Regions from separate parts of the Blastococcus sp. HT6-30 genome, predicted to be linked through region 1. Evidence: riboswitches for the same ligand, from Rfam matches in the RefSeq annotation. Region 1 holds a riboswitch; each other region holds the start of a gene.
The links. Region 1 has a riboswitch for cyclic di-AMP ahead of ABC795_RS11645 (NlpC/P60 family protein). Riboswitches for the same ligand answer to the same signal wherever they lie in the genome.
Positions count from the first base shown of each region.

Region 2: linked by a shared signal. The riboswitch ahead of ABC795_RS09815 (hypothetical protein) and the one ahead of ABC795_RS11645 (NlpC/P60 family protein) in region 1 are both predicted to bind cyclic di-AMP.
Region 3: linked by a shared signal. The riboswitch ahead of ABC795_RS10390 (transglycosylase SLT domain-containing protein) and the one ahead of ABC795_RS11645 (NlpC/P60 family protein) in region 1 are both predicted to bind cyclic di-AMP.

Region 1 is NZ_CP155792.1:2,411,082-2,416,997, reverse strand. Features, by position in the region: gene ABC795_RS11660 (Rieske 2Fe-2S domain-containing protein) at 1-841, shown strand, start outside; gene ABC795_RS11655 (hemerythrin domain-containing protein) at 838-1,320, shown strand; gene ABC795_RS11650 (DUF5925 domain-containing protein) at 1,330-2,421, opposite strand; gene ABC795_RS11645 (NlpC/P60 family protein) at 2,545-3,081, opposite strand; cyclic di-AMP (ydaO/yuaA leader) riboswitch at 3,097-3,256, opposite strand; gene ABC795_RS11640 (carboxyl transferase domain-containing protein) at 3,593-5,916, shown strand, end outside.
Region 2 is NZ_CP155792.1:2,029,150-2,035,065, forward strand. Features, by position in the region: gene ABC795_RS09805 (protein kinase) at 1-1,047, opposite strand, end outside; gene ABC795_RS09810 (hypothetical protein) at 1,209-1,484, shown strand; gene ABC795_RS09815 (hypothetical protein) at 1,701-2,600, opposite strand; cyclic di-AMP (ydaO/yuaA leader) riboswitch at 2,869-3,031, opposite strand; gene ABC795_RS09820 (bifunctional 3'-5' exonuclease/DNA polymerase) at 3,184-4,845, opposite strand; gene ABC795_RS09825 (DNA-directed RNA polymerase subunit alpha C-terminal domain-containing protein) at 4,891-5,460, opposite strand; gene ABC795_RS09830 (saccharopine dehydrogenase NADP-binding domain-containing protein) at 5,508-5,916, opposite strand, start outside.
Region 3 is NZ_CP155792.1:2,144,818-2,150,733, forward strand. Features, by position in the region: gene ABC795_RS10375 (IS110 family transposase) at 1-72, shown strand, start outside; gene ABC795_RS10380 (hypothetical protein) at 83-463, opposite strand; gene ABC795_RS10385 (glycoside hydrolase family 3 N-terminal domain-containing protein) at 652-1,887, shown strand; gene ABC795_RS10390 (transglycosylase SLT domain-containing protein) at 1,988-2,854, opposite strand; cyclic di-AMP (ydaO/yuaA leader) riboswitch at 3,049-3,193, opposite strand; gene ABC795_RS10395 (50S ribosomal protein L11 methyltransferase) at 3,318-3,980, opposite strand; gene ABC795_RS10400 (SDR family NAD(P)-dependent oxidoreductase) at 4,181-5,020, opposite strand; gene ABC795_RS10405 (NAD(P)/FAD-dependent oxidoreductase) at 5,020-5,916, opposite strand, start outside.

The sequences.
Region 1 (5,916 bases):
GACCTTCCTGCTGGCGGGTCGGTACGCCCGCCCGCTCCAGGACCTCCTGCACGGCGTCTGGCTCGGGCACCCCCTGCACCCCTTCCTCGTCACCGTGCCGATCGGGTCCTGGAGCGCCGCCGCCCTGCTCGACGGCCTCGACGCCACCGGCCGCGGCGGTCCGGGCGCCGGGCAGGCGGCGCGCACCGTCGTCGGCCTCGGGATCGCGGGTGCGGTGGGCGCCGCCGCGAGCGGGATGACCGACTGGCAGCACGCCCACGACGAGGCCCGCCGGGTCGGCCTCGTGCACGCGGCCCTCAACAGCACCGCGCTCGCCCTCTACGCGTGGTCGTTCGCCGACCGGGGCCGCGGCCGCACGGTGCGGGCGCGGGTGACGGCCGCCGCCGGCTACGCCGTCGTCCTCACCAGCGGTTACCTGGGCGGCGTCCTGTCCTACCGCCACCGGCTCGGCGTCGACCACTCCGCGGCCGGCCGGTCGCCCCGCACCTTCACCCCGGTCGCGCGCCTGGCCGACCTCCCCGACGGCGAGCCGTTCGGCGCCGACGTCGACGGCGTTCCGGTGGTGCTCGTCCGCACCGACGGCGCGGTCCGGGCGGTCAGCGGGCGCTGCCCGCACATGGGCGGTCCGATGGGGGAGGGCTGGCTGCACCGCGACGAGCTGGTCTGCCCGTGGCACGGGTCGCGCTTCGACCTCGACACCGGGGAGCCGGCGCAGGGGCCGGCCACGGCCCCGCTGCCCTGCTACGACACCCGCATCAGCGACGGCGCGGTGGAGGTGCGGCGGCGGGCCCGGTGGCGCAGCCCGACGGCGATCACCACGGAGGAGGAGGCGTCCCGATGAAGGCCGACGAGGTGCTGATCGCACACCACGACGTGCTGCGCGGGCTGCTCCGCGAGCTGGCGGAGACCACCGAGGCGCAGGCCGACCGGCGGGAGGAGCTCCGGAACCGGTTCCTCCGCGAGATCGAGATCCACGCCCAGATCGAGGACGAGCTGTTCTACCCCGCCGTACCCGACGTCTCCCCGCTGCTGGCGCTCGCGCACGCCGAGCACCGGCAGATCGACGACCAGGTCGCGACCGTCATGCGCACGGACGTCACCGATCCGGAGTTCGCCGGCGAGGTGCGCATGCTGGAGAAGACGGTGCGCCATCACACGATGGAGGAGGAGCAGCGGATGTTCCCCCAGTCGCACGCCCTGGGAGAGGAGCGCCTCGAGGAGCTCGGCGATCAGTTGCGCGCACGGCAGCAGGAGCTGGCCCGGTCGGGCGGGATGCGGCTGATCGTGCGGCTCAAGCGGGCCACCCTCCGCTCCGTGTGACGGCCGCCCTCAGAGATAGCCGCCGGGTTCCGCCGCCCGCGCCTCGGTCGGGTGCACGCGCTCCTCGCGCCGGGCGTACAGCTCCGCCAGCGTCATCGGGCGCTCGGGAGCGGGAGCGCCGTCGCCCAGCCACGCCTGCGCCTCGTCCGGCGACAGCAGCTCGAACTCCACCTGGCTCAGGCACCGGCCGGGGCGGGTGATCGCCGGGTGCAGGCGGCCGACGTCCTCGTTGGTGGTCAGCAGGACCAGCACCCGGAGTCCGTGGCCGAGGATGCCGTCGCAGAGGTTCAGCAGCCGGCCCAGCGATGCGCCGGCCCGCACCTTGGCGTCCGAGCGCAGGTACTCGTCGCAGTCCTCCGCCACCACCAGCCGCCACCGGCCGTCGTCGTCCTCGTCCTCGTCGACCCCCGCCACCTGCAGCAGGTACTGCGGCTCGGCGAAGAGCCGCTCGGGGTCCATCACGTAGTGCACCCGGCACCAGTCCGACCACTCCCGGCCGAGGGCCCGCACGGCCGTCGTCTTCCCCGTTCCGGGGACGCCGTGCCACAGCACCAGGCGCCCGGCCCGCCCCGACATGTCGGTGGCCGTCATGAGGGCTGCCAGCGACCGCCGCGTCCGCTCCGGGTAGTTGACCGCAGCCTCGGCCCAGCTGGGTGCGGTCACCCGGCGCGAGGACTCCAGCCCGCCGTTCGAGCCGCCCGACCAGAAAGCCATCTGCACCTCGCCCTCCGGTGCGGCCGTGACCTGCTCGGCGCCGGTGACGACCTGCGCCACCAGCGCCTCGACGGCGGCCAGGTCGGCACCGACGACGTCGACCGTCGTCATCCGGTTCGCCACCTCCAGCCGCGCCAGCAGCCCCGGCAGGGCGGCGACGACCGTGCGGGAGCTGCCGTCCTTGCGGTCCAGGCGCAGCACCGCGCCGTCGGGGAGCAGCGGCAGCGGGTCCGCCACGGCGCCGGTCACCTCGCCGCTCCGCTGGTAGGGCATGCCGCCGTCCCACTGCGCCTGCACCAGCATTCCGCTGGCGAAGTCGAACCGGTCCAGCCACAGGCCCGGCCGCAGGAACCCGTGCGGAGGAGGGGACTGGAGGTGGTCGGTCACGGCTCTCCCTGCACAGGCGGTCGTCGGGCACGGACGGTAACCCGGAGGGGTGTCAGGACGCCCGGACGGCGATGCCCCCGGCCGCGGGAGCAGCCGGGGGCATCGACGCGGAGCGCGTCCCGATCAGGCGACCCGGCGGGCGGTGTTGTAGCCCCACATCGAGTCGACCGGCACGACCGCGACCGGCTGGCCGAAGGTCGAGGAGTGCACCATCAGCCCGTCGCCGATGTACATGCCGACGTGGCCCACCGGGTCGTAGAAGAAGATCAGGTCACCGGGCTGCAGGGCGGCGCGGCTCACGGGAACGCCCGCGGTCGACTGCGCCCGCGAGGTCCGCGGGATCTCGACGCCGGCGGCCTGGTAGGCCGACCAGGTCAGGCCGGAGCAGTCGTAGCCGCCGGGGCCCGTGCCGCCCCAGACGTAGGGCTTGCCCACCTGGGCGAGCGCGGTGTCGACCGCGACCTGGGCGGCATGGTCCGGCGCCGCCACCGGGGCGGAGGCGAGGGCCACCGGAGTCGCCGCGACCGGAGCGGGAGCGGGAGCGGGAGCTGAGGCCGAGGCGGTCAGCGGGGTGAGGGCGATCCCCGCGCCGGTGACGAGAGCGAGCGCCGCCCCGCGGAGGGAGCGGCGGGTGGTCGAGGACGTGCGGGTGGTCGTCATGGACGACGGGTTCTCCTGTTCTCCGACAACCGCCTACCGGGTTAGCTGACGGGTTCGGGCGGGGAACTCGCCCGGCGCTCCCGGTCGTGGCCGGTCGCGCTTCACCCCAGTGCTGCGGTGGGTCCCCGGTCCGGGCGGCGGTGCGATCCGACGTCCGGTTCGGCGGTGTCCGCGCGGGTGTCACCGGGTGTGGTGACGACGGGGCCCCGGGCGGACCGCGACGACGCTAGGTCGGTCACGGAAAGGTCACAAAGCGGCCGGACGCGGCTCTCCGGGCCCTCCCGTGGCGGGCCATCCGGCCCCGCCGGGAGCGCGACTCGCCGAGCGGACCTCCGCCGATCCCGACGGCGGTCGCGACTCGTGTCCATCCGACAGCACGGAGAGCGATCGCGCGCTTACTTTTCGATGGTCAGCATGCCCCGACTGGCCGTCCACGATCGCGTGCGCAGCGTCCCGGGCGGGGCGGTGACCGGCGCCACAGCGCGTCGGAGGTCCGTGCGAGCATCGCCGGGTGGCCCGCCTGCTGATCGCCAACCGTGGTGAGATCGCCGTCCGGATCGCCCGTGCGGCGGCGGCCGAGGGGATGACGTCGGTCGCCGTCGCGCCCGCCGACGAACCCGACGCCGCGCACCTCACCGCGGCCGACGAGGCGCACCTCCTCCCCGGCAGCGGCCCGGCCGCGCACCTCGACGCCGCGGCGGTCGTCCGGGCCGCGCGCGCCACCGGCTGCGACCTCATCCACCCCGGCTACGGCTTCCTGTCCGAGGACCCGGCGCTGCCGCGGGCCTGCGAGGACGGCGGCGGACCGCTGACCGTCGTCGGCCCGGGCGCCGCGGTGCTGGAGGTCCTCGGCGACAAGGTGCGCGCCCGGGCGGCCGCCACGGCCGCCGGCGCTCCCGTTCCGCGCGGCACCGCCGACGCCGTCACGGCGGAGCAGGTGGCCGAGCTGGTGGCGGCCAGCGGCGCGGTGATGCTGAAGGCGCGGTTCGGCGGCGGCGGACGGGCCACCCGCGTCCTCCGCCGGGGCGACGACGTCGCCGCCGCCGTCGCCTCGGTCTCCGGCGAGGCCCGGGTCGCCTTCGGCAGCGACGCGCTCCTGGCCGAGGAGCTGGTCGAGGACGCCCGGCACGTCGAGGTGCAGGTGCTCGGGGACGCCGTCGCCGACGTCGTCGTCCTGGGCGACCGCGACTGCTCCCTGCAGCGCCGCCGGCAGAAGGTCGTCGAGATCGCGCCCGCGCCGAACCTGCCGGGTGCGGTCCGGAGGCGGCTGCACGACGCCGCGGCGGCGCTCGCCCGGCAGGTCGGCCTCCGGGGGCTGGCCACCGTCGAGTTCCTCGTGCCGGCCGGCGACCCCGAGCGGTTCGTCTTCCTCGAGTGCAACCCACGGCTGCAGGTCGAGCACCCGGTCACCGACGAGACCCTCGGCCTGGACCTCGTGCGGCTGCAGCTGCGCGTCGCCGCCGGCGCCACGCTCGCCGACCTCGGGCTGGCCGACGGCCCGCCCCGCGCCGTCGGGTGCGCCGTCCAGGCCCGGGTCAACGCCGAGACGCTCACCGCCGACGGCGTCGTCGTCCCCTCCGCGGGCGCGATCGCGTCGCTGGCCCTGCCCGGTGGCCCCGGCGTGCGCGTCGACACCGCGGCCCGGCCGGGCACCGAGGTCAGCCCCCGCTACGACTCCCTGCTCGCCAAGGTGGTGGTGCACGAGCGGCAGGGCGGTCTCCCCGAGGCGCTGGCGCACCTGCACCGGGCGCTGGCCGAGGTCGACGTCCGCGGCGTCGCCACGAACACCGGCGTCCTCCGGGCCCTGCTGGCGCATCCGGAGATCACCGAGGCGACCACCACCTTCGTCGACGACCACCTCGCCGACCTCGCGCCGGCCGTCGCGGCGGAAGCCGGGGAGACCGGCGACGGGCTCCGGGCGCCCGTGCCCGGCACCGTCGTCGCGATCGAGGCCGGGCCGGGCACGACCGTCGAGCCCGGAGGAGCGGTCGTCGTCCTCGAGGCGATGAAGATGGAACACGTCGTCGCGCCGCCGGCCGGTGGCACCGTCCGGCGGATCGCGGTGCGGATCGGCGAGACCGTCCGCCAGGGTGAGCTGCTCGCCGAGGTCGAGCACGCCGCGTCCGGCGGGGACGCGCAGCGCGAGGAGATGGACCTCGACGCCGACCGCCCCGACCTCGCCGAGGTCCGCCGCCGCCACGAGGCCGGCCTCGACGCGCACCGGGCGGAGGCCGTGGCCAAGCGGCACGCCCAGGGCCGGCGCACCGCGCGGGAGAACCTCGCCGACCTCGTCGACCCGGGCAGCTTTCTCGAGTACGGACCGCTGGTCTTCGCCGCCCAGGAGCGCCGCCGCAGCCGGGCGGAGCTGCAGGAGCGCACCCCCGCCGACGGCGTCGTCGGCGGGCTGGCCGACGTCAACGGCGACCTGGTGGGCCGGGAGAGAAGTGCGGCGGTCGTCGTCTCGTACGACTACACCGTGCTCGCCGGCACCCAGGGCATGCGCGGGCACCTCAAGAAGGACCGGCTGTTCGAGCTCGCCGAGAAGCGCCGGCTGCCCGTCGTGCTCTTCGCCGAGGGCGGGGGAGGGCGGCCCGGCGACGTCGACTCCACGCACGTCTCCGCGCTCGACACGATGGCCTTCACCCTGTTCGGCAAGCTCTCGGGGCTGGTGCCGACCGTGGGCATCGCCAGCGGCCGCTGCTTCGCCGGCAACGCGGCGCTGCTCGGCACCTGCGACGTCGTCATCGCCACCGAGGACGCGAACATCGGCATGGGCGGCCCGGCGATGATCGAGGGCGGTGGGCTCGGCGTCGTCACGCCGGAGGAGATCGGCCC
Region 2 (5,916 bases), 380 kb from region 1:
GCCGAGCAGGAGGAAGGCGAGGACCGGGAGGAGGACCAGGAGGAGCGGCCGGCGCCCCGCGGGTCGCTCTGCCGGCGTCTCCCGGCGGGGGCCGGCCTCCCCGACCGAACCGGTCCCCCGGTGCGCGCCCGTGCCGCCCCCGGAGCCGGTCGCGCGGGCGGCCGCCACGACGGCCACCGGCCGGGTGAGGGACGCGGTGTCCGGCGGGCCGTGCATCGTCTCCTCGACCGCGTGCAGGAAGGCGTTCCCGTCGGGCAGGCGGTCGTCGGGGTCCTTGACCAGCGCGGCGTCGATGAGGGCGCGGACGTCCCGCGGCAGCTCGGCGGGCAGGGGCTCGGGGTGCTCCTGCACCTGCTTGAGCGCGACGGTCACCGGGTTGTCGCCGTCGAAGGCGGCGTGCCCGGCGAGGGTCTCGTAGCCGACCAGCCCCAGGGCGTAGACGTCGCTCGCCGGGCCGACGTGCTCGCCCCTGGCCTGCTCGGGGGACATGTACTGCGCCGTGCCGATCACCTGGCCGGTCTGCGTCAGCGGCACGCTGCCCGCCGACCAGGAGATGCCGAAGTCGGTGAGCTTCACGGTGCCGTCGTGGGTCAGCAGGATGTTGGCCGGCTTGACGTCGCGGTGCACCACACCGGCCCGGTGGGCGGCGGCGAGCGCGGCCGCGGCCTGCTGCAGGACCGAGAGGGCGGCGCCGGTGCCGAGCGACCCGTCCTCGGCCAGCAGCGCCGACAGCGGCGGCCCGTCGACCAGCTCCATGACGAGGTAGGCGAGGTGCTCGCCGGTGCCCTCCGCCGTCGACTCACCGTAGTCGAGGACTGCGGCGATGTTGGGGTGGCTGAGGCTGGCGGCGTTCCGGGCCTCCGTGCGGAACCGCGCCACGAACACCGGGTTGTCGGCGTACTCGCTGCGCAGCACCTTGACGGCCACCCAACGGTCGAGCAGCACGTCGCGGGCCCGCCACACCTGACCCATCCCGCCGACGGCGATCAGGTCGCGCAGCTCGTACCGGTCGCCGAGGATCTGCCGGCTGGTCTCGGCCGTGGTCACTCCCGATTCCCTCGTGCTGGTCCCCGCGAGGCCGTCCTCGCCCGTCGCCCGTGCCCTTGTGGGTGCCCGTCCCGGCCGCAGCCGAACCCCGTCGGCCCCGAGGAGGTCAGACCGGGGCGGTGCACCCGCTCCCCTCCCGTCCGTCCGCGCTGGTGCATCGCGTGGTCCGGCTGCTCGACACCGTTGGCGGCCGGGTGCTGTGCCTGGCCGGGGAGGTCGACGACGCCGTCGTCGACACCTTCCTGCAGCACTACGGCGGCGAGCCGGTGCGCGTCGACGCCGGCTCGGTGACCGGGCTCTCCGCCGCCGGCCGGCAGCTGCTGCTCGACCACCTCGACGCCGCCGCGCGGATCGGTCGGCAGCTGCCGCTGCTCCGTTCGGCGGCGCTGGCACGGGCCCTGGTCGGCACCGGGTCCGTCCCCGCCGAACCGGGCTGACCGACGGGCGGAGCCGGTCGGCACGCCCCGACGCATGAGCACGTCGATCGCCCACGGCTCCATCCGCTCGGAGAGAGATCAGCACGTCCGTGTGGGCCCTGGGTACCGATCGCCCTGGCCATGCGGATGCTGCCGCTGTCGGTCGTCCGGAAGCTGACGCTACGTCGTCCGGGGGTCGAGCGGCCCCGGGCCCGGGCGGGCCCGGGGCGTCGGCGCTCAGCCCCGGTAGTTCACGTGCGGGTGGTCCATGTGGTTGGCCGTGGGGCTGCCCCGGTTCCCCATGGGCTGCCAGGAGCCGTTCGCGGACGACAGCATGCGCTGCTGCCAGATGATGTAGTCCACCCCGAGCTCGGCCCAGTGTGCGCGGTGGTACGCGACGATGGCGTCCCCGAGCGCCGCGTTGGACATGACCATGTAGTCCAGCGCCAGCCCGGACGGGTGACCACCCGGATCGGCCGCGCTGGCGCGCGTGCCGCCGATCGTGATGCTCGCCGCACCCGGCACGTTGCTGACCACGGCGTCGGCCGCGGCCTGGGCCTGCGGCCTGACGGCTCCGGCGCTGTTGCTGATCCGCGCGACCGCCGACGCGGCCACCGAGGCGGCCGGCGAGCTGGACACCGGCGCCTGCCGGCTCCGGCTCGCGGCCGCCGGTGCCGCTGCAGCCGGTGCCGGGGCAGCCGGTGCCGCGGCAGCCGGTGCCGCTGCCTCCGCGGCCACGGCGGCCTCCGCCTCGGCCTTGGCCTTGGCCTCCGCCTCGGCACGGGCTGCGGCCTCCGCCTCGGCCTTCTGCCGGTCGAGCTCCGCCTGGTCGGCAGCGGCCTGGGCCTGCTGCGCCGCGACCTGCTCGGCGTCGCGGGTGCTGCGGCTGGCGGTGAGGTCCTGCAGCGGGGCCAGGTCCTCGGTCACGTCGATCGGGCCGGACTGGGCGGTGAGCCCGAGCTCCTGGGCGACGCTGACCGACTGGGGCGCATCGGCCTCGGCCTGCGCCGCCGGCTCAGCGCCGACGAGGACGTTGACGAGGAGCGCGCCGGCGGCGGCGGCACCCAGGTACAGGGCGGGACGGCGGACGTGCGCCGGCGGGCAGCGGCGGCCGGAGGTGGTGGTGCGGACATTCATGGGTACGGGAGCTCCGAGGGTGTCGCGCGGCCGGCCGGAGGGCGGGCCGCGGCGGGGTGCGGGCAGCAGGGCGCCGGCGCCGGGACGACTGCCTGGGCCACCGGGAGACGGCGGGGAGCCGGTCGAGCGGGAAGTGCTCGGTGGTGGGCGACAGCCGGCGGGGCGCCGTGCGTGGGCGCGGTCAGTTCCGCGGGCGCACCCGGATGCGGCGGTGCCGGGTGGTGCAGGGACGTGCGGCGGTGCAAGGGCGCGCCATGCGGCGGCTCTCCGTTTCTTCCGTTGCCGCCTACCGGGTTAGCTGACGGATTCGGGCGGGAAGTAGCCCTACCCGCGCCGCCGACGTGCTCGGCGCAGGATTCACCCCAGTGCTGCGGTGGGTCCCCGGCTCACCCGCAGCGCGATCGCAGTGGGTGACTCGGCGGCGCCGATCGGACTCCCCGGACGGGGACGTGTCGACCGATCGGACCTGGCCACGGTAACCGCCGTTATGCAGATGTGACAATCGAGAGCCGGTTATTTCCACGGCGTGACGTGTGTCGCCTGCCCCTCACCGCCCCCCCGGCGGTGTAGGGCGGACCCCGGCTCAGCCGGCGTCGGCCCACGACCGGACGACGGCGACGTCGAGCGGGAAGTCCACCGGGAACGCGCCGAACAGCAGGCGCCCGGCGGTGGACGCGGCGGCCCGCACCACCTCCACCACGTCGTCGGCCAGGTGTTCCGGAGCGTGCACGACGACCTCGTCGTGCAGGAAGAAGGCCAGGTGCGGCCGCTCGGCCGGCGACCCGGCCCCGCCCAGCCGCCACAACCGGTTGCGCAGGTCGGCCATCCAGCACAGCGCCCACTCCGCGCCGGTGCCCTGGACGACGAAGTTGCGGGTGAACCGGCCCCACGCACGGCGGGCGCGGTCGCGGTCCCCCCGCGAGCCGGCCTGCTCCGCGGGCTCCCCGAGCTCGACCGCCCGCTGCGCCCACGCCCCGGTCGGCGACGGCGCCCCCCGGCCCAGCAGGGTGTGCACCACCTCGCCGCGCTCCCCCGCCCGGGCCGCCTCCTCGACCAGGCCGATGGCACGCGGGTAGCGGCGGGTGAGCCGGGGCATCATGCGGCCGCTCTCCCCGCGGGTCCCGCCGTACATGGCGCCGAGGATGCCCAGCTTGGCCTCTGCCCGGGACGCCACCGCCCCACCGGCGACCATGCCCTCGTAGAGGTCCGAGGCGCGCGCCGCCTCGGCCATTGCGGTGTCGGCGCTCATCCCTGCGAGCACCCGCGGTTCCAGCTGGGCTACGTCGGCGACGACGAACCGCCAGCCGTCGTCCGCGACCGCCGCGGGTCGGATGAGCGTGGGCACCGAGAGCGCGCCGCCGCCGGTGGAGGCCCACCGCCCCGTGACGACCCCGCCGGGGAGGAAGGAGGAGCGGAACCGCCCCTCCTGCACCCAGGTCTCCAGCCAGCTCCAGCCGTTGGCCGTGAGCAGCCGCATCAACTTCTTGTACTCGAGAAGCGCGGGGATCACGGGGTGGTCCAGCTGCGCGAGGCTCCACGAACGGGTGTCGGCCACCGGGAGACCGGCCTGCTGGAGCGCTCGCAGCAGCTCGGCCGGCGAGTCGGGGTTGAGCAACGGTGCGCCCAGCGCCGCGCGGATCTCGCCGAGCAGCCGCTCGAGCACCGCCGGCCTCCCGCCGGCCACCGGGCGGGGGCCGAGCAGCGCGGTCAGCAGGCGCTCGTGCACGTCGGCCCGCCAGGGCAGGCCGGTGTACGTCATCTCGGCGGCCACCAGAGCGCCGGCGGACTCCGCCGCGAGCAGCAGGGCGAGCCGGTCGCGCCGCGGCGAGGCGGCCAGGGCCGCCTGCTGGCGCCGGTGCTCGGCCGCCGGGTCGAGCAGGTCAGCCGGATCAGCGGGCGGGAAGAGCGCGGGGTCGGCCGCCGCGACCGGCTGCAGCGCGTCCCAGCCGGCGGTGTCCCCACCGACGAGGAGCGCCTGGTCGGCGAACGGTGACCGCCGCAGCAGGACGTGGCTCAGCCGCAGGTCGGTGCAGCGCTCCACGCGCGCCCCGGCCGCCAGCAGGGCCGGGTACCAGCGGGTCGTGTCGTCCCAGACCCAGCGGACGGGCGCCGGTGCGGCCTCCCGCTCGGCGACGACGGCGGGCAGCTCCTCGACCGGGATGCGGGTGGCCGCCGCCGACCCGTCGTCGCTGTGCTCCGTGATGTCCACCGCGGACCCGCGGCGCCGGAGCAGGACCCGCTGCACCCCCGCAGTGTCGCCGACGGCACCGAGGGATCCGCGGGCCGGTCCCTAGCCGAGCAACCGGCGCAGACAGCGGGCCGGCGCGGTGAGCACCGTGCGGGCGACGTGCACCCCCAGCCGCAAGAGATCGGCGTAGTCCGGTGGCCGCACCGCCGCAGGCGCGGCCGGCCCGGTCGGTGCCAGCGGTGCGGTCGGCGGGCGGGACGGCGACGGCGCGGCCGGCGCGGCCGGGTCCGCGGGCACGCCCGGCGGCGGCGGGTCCGGGAGCAGGAGGTCGACCGCCGACCGGCGGCGCGGGCCGCGCAGGGAGGCGAACGACGGGATCGCCGGGGCGGCCGGGGACTCCTCCTCCGCCGGCGCGGGCTCCCGGTCGGCCGCGGGGGCGGCCGGCGGCCCGCCGGCCGCGGGCAGCCGCGCGGGTGGCTCGGGGACGACGGTGCGGATGGCGGCCACCATGCCGGGGCCGAGCCCGGCGACCGCGCTCAGCTCCCGCCGGGTGAGCGCGGCCAGCGCCCCGACGTCGGTGATCCCCGCGCGGGTCAGCGCGGTCACCGCCCGCGCGGGCAGGCCGAGGTCCCGGATCGTCCCTGCGGGCTGGTCGGGCGAGCTGATCGGCATGTCGGCCAACCCTAGCGACGCCGCTCCGGCGTCGCCGACGCGCCCGATCAGCGGGCGGTCACCTCGTAGGTGTGTCCGGCGGTGCGCAGCCGCTCGACGAGCACCTCGCCCATCGCCGTGGCCGGTGTCAGCGACCCGGCCCGGTCGGGCAGCCGGTCGCCGTCGAGGGCGAGCGCCAGGGCGCTCTCCCCGAGCATGACCGCCGTCGCCGCGTAACCCGGGTCTCCCTCCCCCGCCGCGGTCGCCCGGTACCGGCGCCCGTCCTCGGTCTCCGCGTCGACCACCATCCGGAACCAGCCCCTCTCCCGGGCCGCCTCGCCCGGGCCGGTGCCGGGCGCCGGTAGGACCCGGTCCAGGAGCGCGCGGGTGGGCGGGAAGGCCATCGCGGAGACGGTGCCGACCAGGCCGGCGCTGATGCCGGCGGCGGTCACCGCGCCGACGGGGCCCCGACCGCAG
Region 3 (5,916 bases), 270 kb from region 1:
TGGACCGACAACACCGCCTACGACCCCGCCCGCTACAACGGCCTACAACAACTCCTGACCGCCGCGGGTTGACACAGGGCTCTCAGCCCCCGGGCGGCGGCTCCCGGCGGACGAGGTCGCCGACGGCCTCCTCCAACCGGGCCCACGAGCCGCTCCACTCCACCAGCGGGTCGAGGATCCGCTCGAAGACGGCGAGCTGCTGGTCGAAGGCGTCCAACTGGGCCCGCATCGCCGCGATCGAGGTGCGCTGCGCGGTCACCATCTCCATGATCGCGCGCAGCTGGGCGGCCGACATCGCGCCGGGCGGACTGGGCAGGGCCGGCAGCGGGAGCCGGGACGTCGCACTGCCGGCCAGGGTGCGGGCGCGGTCGGTGAAGAACCGCAGCTGGCTCACGAACTCGTCGATCGACCGCCCTACGATCCCGCTCTGCGGGTCGGTGCGGTCGCCGTCGGCCTCGGTCATCGCTCCCCCTCCGGCTGTCCTGCCCCCCCCGACCCTAGGCAGGACGGGCCGACGGTGCCCGGTCAGCCGTCGGCGGGGCGGTTCCGGATCTCCTCCTCCGTCGCCCGGGTAGCGGCTCAGGGTCACCCGACTGCGACACGGCCACCATCTCCCCGGCTCCCGGGGCGGCCCGGGCAACACTCGGGGAGATGCCCACACACCGCACGACGACGTCCCGGGCGGGTTCCGCGCCCATCCGACGGCCGGACCGGGCGCGGTCCCTGCTCCTCGCGGCCGTCGTCGTCGCCGCGCTGACCGGCTACGCCTCCACGCCCGTCCGACCGGCCTCCTTCTCCGGCGGCGGACCCGCGACGGCCACCACCACTCCCCCATCGCCCGAGCAGACGTCGGCGGACGTGTCCGTGGACGCCGTGCTCGCCGGACTGGACCGCCGGGCTCAGGTGTCGCAGCTGTTCGTGGCCGGCGTTCCGCTGGACGGGCTGGGCGCGGGCACGGCCGTCGTCGGCGAGGGGGTCGGCGGGGTCTTCCTGCAGGGCCGGACCACCTTGGCCGCACCGGAGCTCGCCGCCACCACGGCCGCCTGGCAGGAGGCGGCGCCCGGCCCCGACCTCTGGATCGCCGCCGACCAGGAGGGTGGCGCAGTCCAGACCCTCAAAGGCTCCGGGTTCGACGTGCTCCCGCCGGCGGTGGAGCAGGGGGTGCTGGCGGTCGGCGAGCTCGGTGCGCTCGCCGACCGGCTGGGAGCCGCGATGTCCGGTGCCGGCCTGAACCTCAACCTCGCCCCGGTGGCCGACGTCGTTCCCCCGGGCACCGAGGCGGGCAACGCGCCGATCAGCGCGTTCGGCCGGCAGTACGCCGGCGCCGGCCCCGCGGTGGCAGCCGCTGCCGCGACGATGGCCGACGGGCTGGCATCGCACGGCGTCGTCCCGACGTTCAAGCACTTCCCCGGCCTGGGCCGGGTGTCCGAGAACACCGACATCACCAGCGACGTCGTCGACCCGGTGACCGCCGCCGGCGACGAGCAGGTCACCGCCTTCGCCGATGCGCTCGCCCGCACCGCGGCCGACCCGTTCGTGATGACGTCGTCGGCGACCTATCCCCGAATCGACCCGGAGGAGCAGGCCGCGTTCTCCCGCGCCGTGGTCACCGACCTGCTCCGCGACCGGCTGGACTTCGACGGGGTGGTCGTCTCCGACGACCTGGGTGCCGCCGAGGCGGTGGCGGACATCCCGCCGGGCGAGCGCGCCGTCCGCTTCCTCGCGGCCGGGGGCACGCTGGTGCTGACCGTCGACGCCGGTCTGGTGCCGGAGATGGTCGACGCCGCCGTGGCCCGAGCGGAGACCGACCCCGCCTTCGCCGCGACCGTCGACGCCGCCGTCCGCACCGCCCTCACCGCCAAGGCCGAGGCCGGCCTCCTCGGCTGAGCCCGGAAACGACGAGTTCGGCGATCTCCCCCCCATCACGCGCGTGAAGGGGACGAGATCACCGATCTGGTCGGTGGGTGATCGGGGGAGCCAGCTGCGCTCAGTACCAGCCGGTCGCCCGCGAGTGCGACCACGCGCCGCACGGCGAGCCGTAGCGGTTCTCGATGTAGATCAGCCCGGCGTCGATCTGCCGGTAGCCGTCGGAGGTCTTGGCGATGCCCGTCCCGGCCCACGTCGAGTTGAGGAACTGCGGGATGCCGTACGCGGTGCTGGTCGGGTTCTGCGCGTTGGGGTTCCAGCCGCTCTCCTTGCCCCACAGGCTCTCCAGGCAGCTGAACTCGCCGGCGCTGCCGACCTTGCTCATCGCGTACTGCTTGAACGACCCGGCAGGGGCGGCAGGTGCCGCCGGGGCGCTGGTCGCGCGCGCCGGAGCGGGGACGGCTGCCTGGGCGCGGGCGGCCTCGGCACGAGCCGTCTCCGCGCGCGCGGCTTCGGCGCGGGCGGCCTCGGCGCGGGCGGCCTCGGCGCGGGCGGCCTCGGCGCGGGCGGCCTCGGCGCGGGCGGCCTCGGCGCGGGCGGCCTCCTCGGCCGCGATGCGGGCCGCCTCCTCGGCGGCCCGGCGATCGAGCTCGGCCTGCTCCGCGGCGGCCCGGGCCTCGGCGGCCGCAGCCCGCTCGGCGGCGCGCTCGCTGCGGCTCGCCGCCAGCGGGGCGAGGCTGTCGACGGCGGACTGCACCGTGTCGGCGGCGGGCGCCTCGGCGGTGATCCCGAGCTGCTCGGCGACGCTGACCGACGCCAGCTGCGGCTCGTCCTGCGCGGTCGGCTCGTCGGTGACGACGACGTTGGCGATCAGCCCGCCGGCGGCGACGACGGCCAGCAGCAGCGCCGGACGGCGGACCCGGCCGGCGCTACGCCGTCCGCCCTCGGGCCGGAGGGCGCGGGTGATCGAGGTGGCGCGAAGCTTCATGGGGAGGAACTGCTCCAGGGGCGGGGCACAGCGGGGCAGCGGAGGCTGCACGGACTGCTGCGGGGTGGTCGAGTGGCAGCGGCGGTCGGGTGGTGCGCCCGGGCGCTCAGCGCGGGGAAGGCGCGCGCGAGGCCCCGTACCGGCTGCGGTTCCTTACAGGGTGGGCCCGCAGGGTCACCACGCGGCGGCTCTCCGTTTCTTCCGTCGTGCCGCCTACCGGGTCAGCTGACGGATTCGGGCGGGAAGCGGCCCTACCCGCGCCGCCACGTGCTCGGCGCGCGATTCACCCCAGTGCTGCGGTGGGTCCCCGGCTCGCCCGCAACTCGACGGCAGCGGGCGACTCGGCGGCGCCCGGCGGACCTCCCCGGGTGGGGAGAGAACGAACGGCCGGGCGGGGCCCACGGTAACCAGCGTTATCCGTTCGTGACAATCCCCTGCCGGGAAAAGGAACGTGACGCGACCCTCAGGGCAACCGCCAGACGGTGGTCCGGCGCACCGGTGCGGGCCGGCCTGGCGACGGTTCGGTGTCGGGCACGTCGTAGGCGGCCAGGGACTGCAGCCGGTCCTCCGGGAGGTAGACGCGCCCCGGATCGCCGACCAGCACCTCCACGCCGCGGGCACGTGCGGCCTCCAGGAAGGGCAGCACCCGGTCGGTCATCTCTCGGTCGTAGCAGACGTCGCCGGCCAGGATCACCGCCACGTCCGGCGGTTCGGCGCCCAGCACGTCACCCACCGGCGTGATGCCCGGCGTTCCGTTCCGCTCGGCGTTCACGATCACGGCGGTCAGCGCGAAGGGGTCGACGTCGCTGGCGAGCACGGACGTCGCCCCGGCACGGACCGCCGCCACGGCGACCAGCCCGCTGCCGGCGCCGAGATCCAGCACCGCCCGCCCCGCGACCAGGTCGGGGTGGTCGAGCACGTACCGCGCCAGCGCCTGTCCGCCCGGCCAGGCCGCCGCCCAGAACGGCGGATCGGTGGAGGTGCGCCCCTGCTCGGTCTCCATGGCCTCCCACAGGGCGACGACGTCGGCGGCCACCAGCAGCTCCACCTCGGGCACCAGTTCGGGCCGCACCGCGCGGGTGTGGGCGCGGACGAACTCCGGGGGGACGGGACGGTCGGCCGGCACCGGGGCAGTCAACCGCACCGGCGGGACGACGGCGCAATCGAGGTGCCGTCGCTCAGGCCTGGGGCGCCCACGACGGCAGCTTCCCCGGTCGGCCGGAGACCCAGCGCCTCGTCGACGCCCACCATCCGGGCGTTGCTCCCGGAGTTGCAGGTGCTGATCCGGGGACGCCTCGGGGAACGCTCCCGGAGCGCCGCGACCGGTCAGCTCGTCGGCTTCGCCGGTGCCGCCCGACGGGCGATCAGCCGCCAGTAGCTGCCCGGCACGAGCCGCACGAGCACGTCGGGAACCTTCGCGGTCCAGCCGATCAGCAGCCGCGGACGACGACGCTCGATCGCCGCGACGATCTGCGCGGCGGCGTCCTCCGGCGGCATCCGGAGCAGCGTGGCGAACCGCTTGCGCCCCTCCTCGTACTCCGCCACCGACACGCCCGAGCCGGTCCGGGCGCTCTCGGCGATGCGCGTGCGGACGCCGCCGGGGTGCACCACAGTCACGCCGATGCCGTCCTCGGCCAGCTCGTGCCGCAGCGCCTCGGTGAACCCCCGGACGGCGAACTTGCTGGCCGCGTAGGCGGCCTGGCCGGCCGGGGCGACGATGCCGAAGACGCTGGACACGTTCACCACGTGCGCGCCGGGGTGCGTCTTGAGCACCGGCAGCAGGGCGTGGGTGAGCTGGACGACGGCGCGCACGTTGATCGCCATCACCCACTCGAACTCCTCCAGGGTGACCTGGTCGAAGCGCCCGCCGAGCGCGACCCCGGCGTTGTTGACCAGCAGCGTCGTCTCCGGGTGCTCGGCGACGAGCGTCGCCGCCACCCGGGCGGTCGCCTCGTCGTCGGCGAGGTCGGCTACGTGGGTGGCGATCCGCAGCCCCGGGTGGTCGGCACGGATCCGCCCGGCCACCCCCTCGAGCCGCTCGGCATCGCGGTCCAGCAGCACCAGGTGGCTGCCCCGCCCGGCCAGCTGCGCGGCGAGCGCTTCGCCGATGCCGCTCGCCGCGCCGGTGACGACGGCCGTTCCGCCCGCGAACGCGTAGGGACCCATCACGCCATCGTCCGCTCGGCGACGGCGCCGGCCAGCGCTCGCGGCTGGAAGGTCATGCCCTCGTCCTCCAGGGAGCCGCGGCGCATCAGCGCGACGTCGCGCAGGTAGTTCTGGTGCAGCCGCCAGGGCGCGCGGCCGCCCTGCTTGGGCAGGCCGGCGAGACTGCGCTGCACGTACCCGGCCGCAAGGTCCAGGAACGGCGCGTCGGCCCCCTCCGGCGGGGCGACCGGGGTCGCCGACACGTAGCCGTGCGCGTCCATGTGGTCCAGGAGCCGGACGACGTAGCCGTTGACCAGGTCGGCCTTGAGCGTCCAGGAGGCGTTGGTGTAGCCGATGACCATGGCGAAGTTGGGCACGCCGGAGAGCATCATCCCCTTGTAGGAGACCGTCTCGGGCAGCTCGACGGGCTCTCCGTCCACGGCGAGGGTCATGCCGCCGGCCGGGAGCAGGTTCAGCCCGGTCGCGGTGACCACGACGTCGGCGGCGAGGTGCTCTCCCGATTCCAGCTCGATGCCGTCCTCGGTGAAGGTGCGGATCCGGTCGGTGGCGATCGAGGCCCTCCCCTGCCGCAGGGCGCGGAACAGGTCGCCGTCCGGGACGAGGCAGAGCCGCTGGTCCCACGGGTCGTAGGGCGGGTTGAAGTGCGTGCTGACGGCGAACCCGGCCGGCAGCTGCTTCTCGGTGAGCCGGCGGATCAGCTTCCGGACCATCGCCGGGCGACGGCGGCTGAGCTGGTACAGCGCGGTGCTGGTGAGCACGTTCTTCCAGCGGACGATCGGGTAGGCGGCCCGGGCCGGCAGCTTGGCGCGCAGCCACTGGGCCAGTGGATCCCGGCTCGGCAGCGACATGACGTAGCTCGGCGTGCGCTGCAGCATCGTCACGTGCTCGGCCTGCTC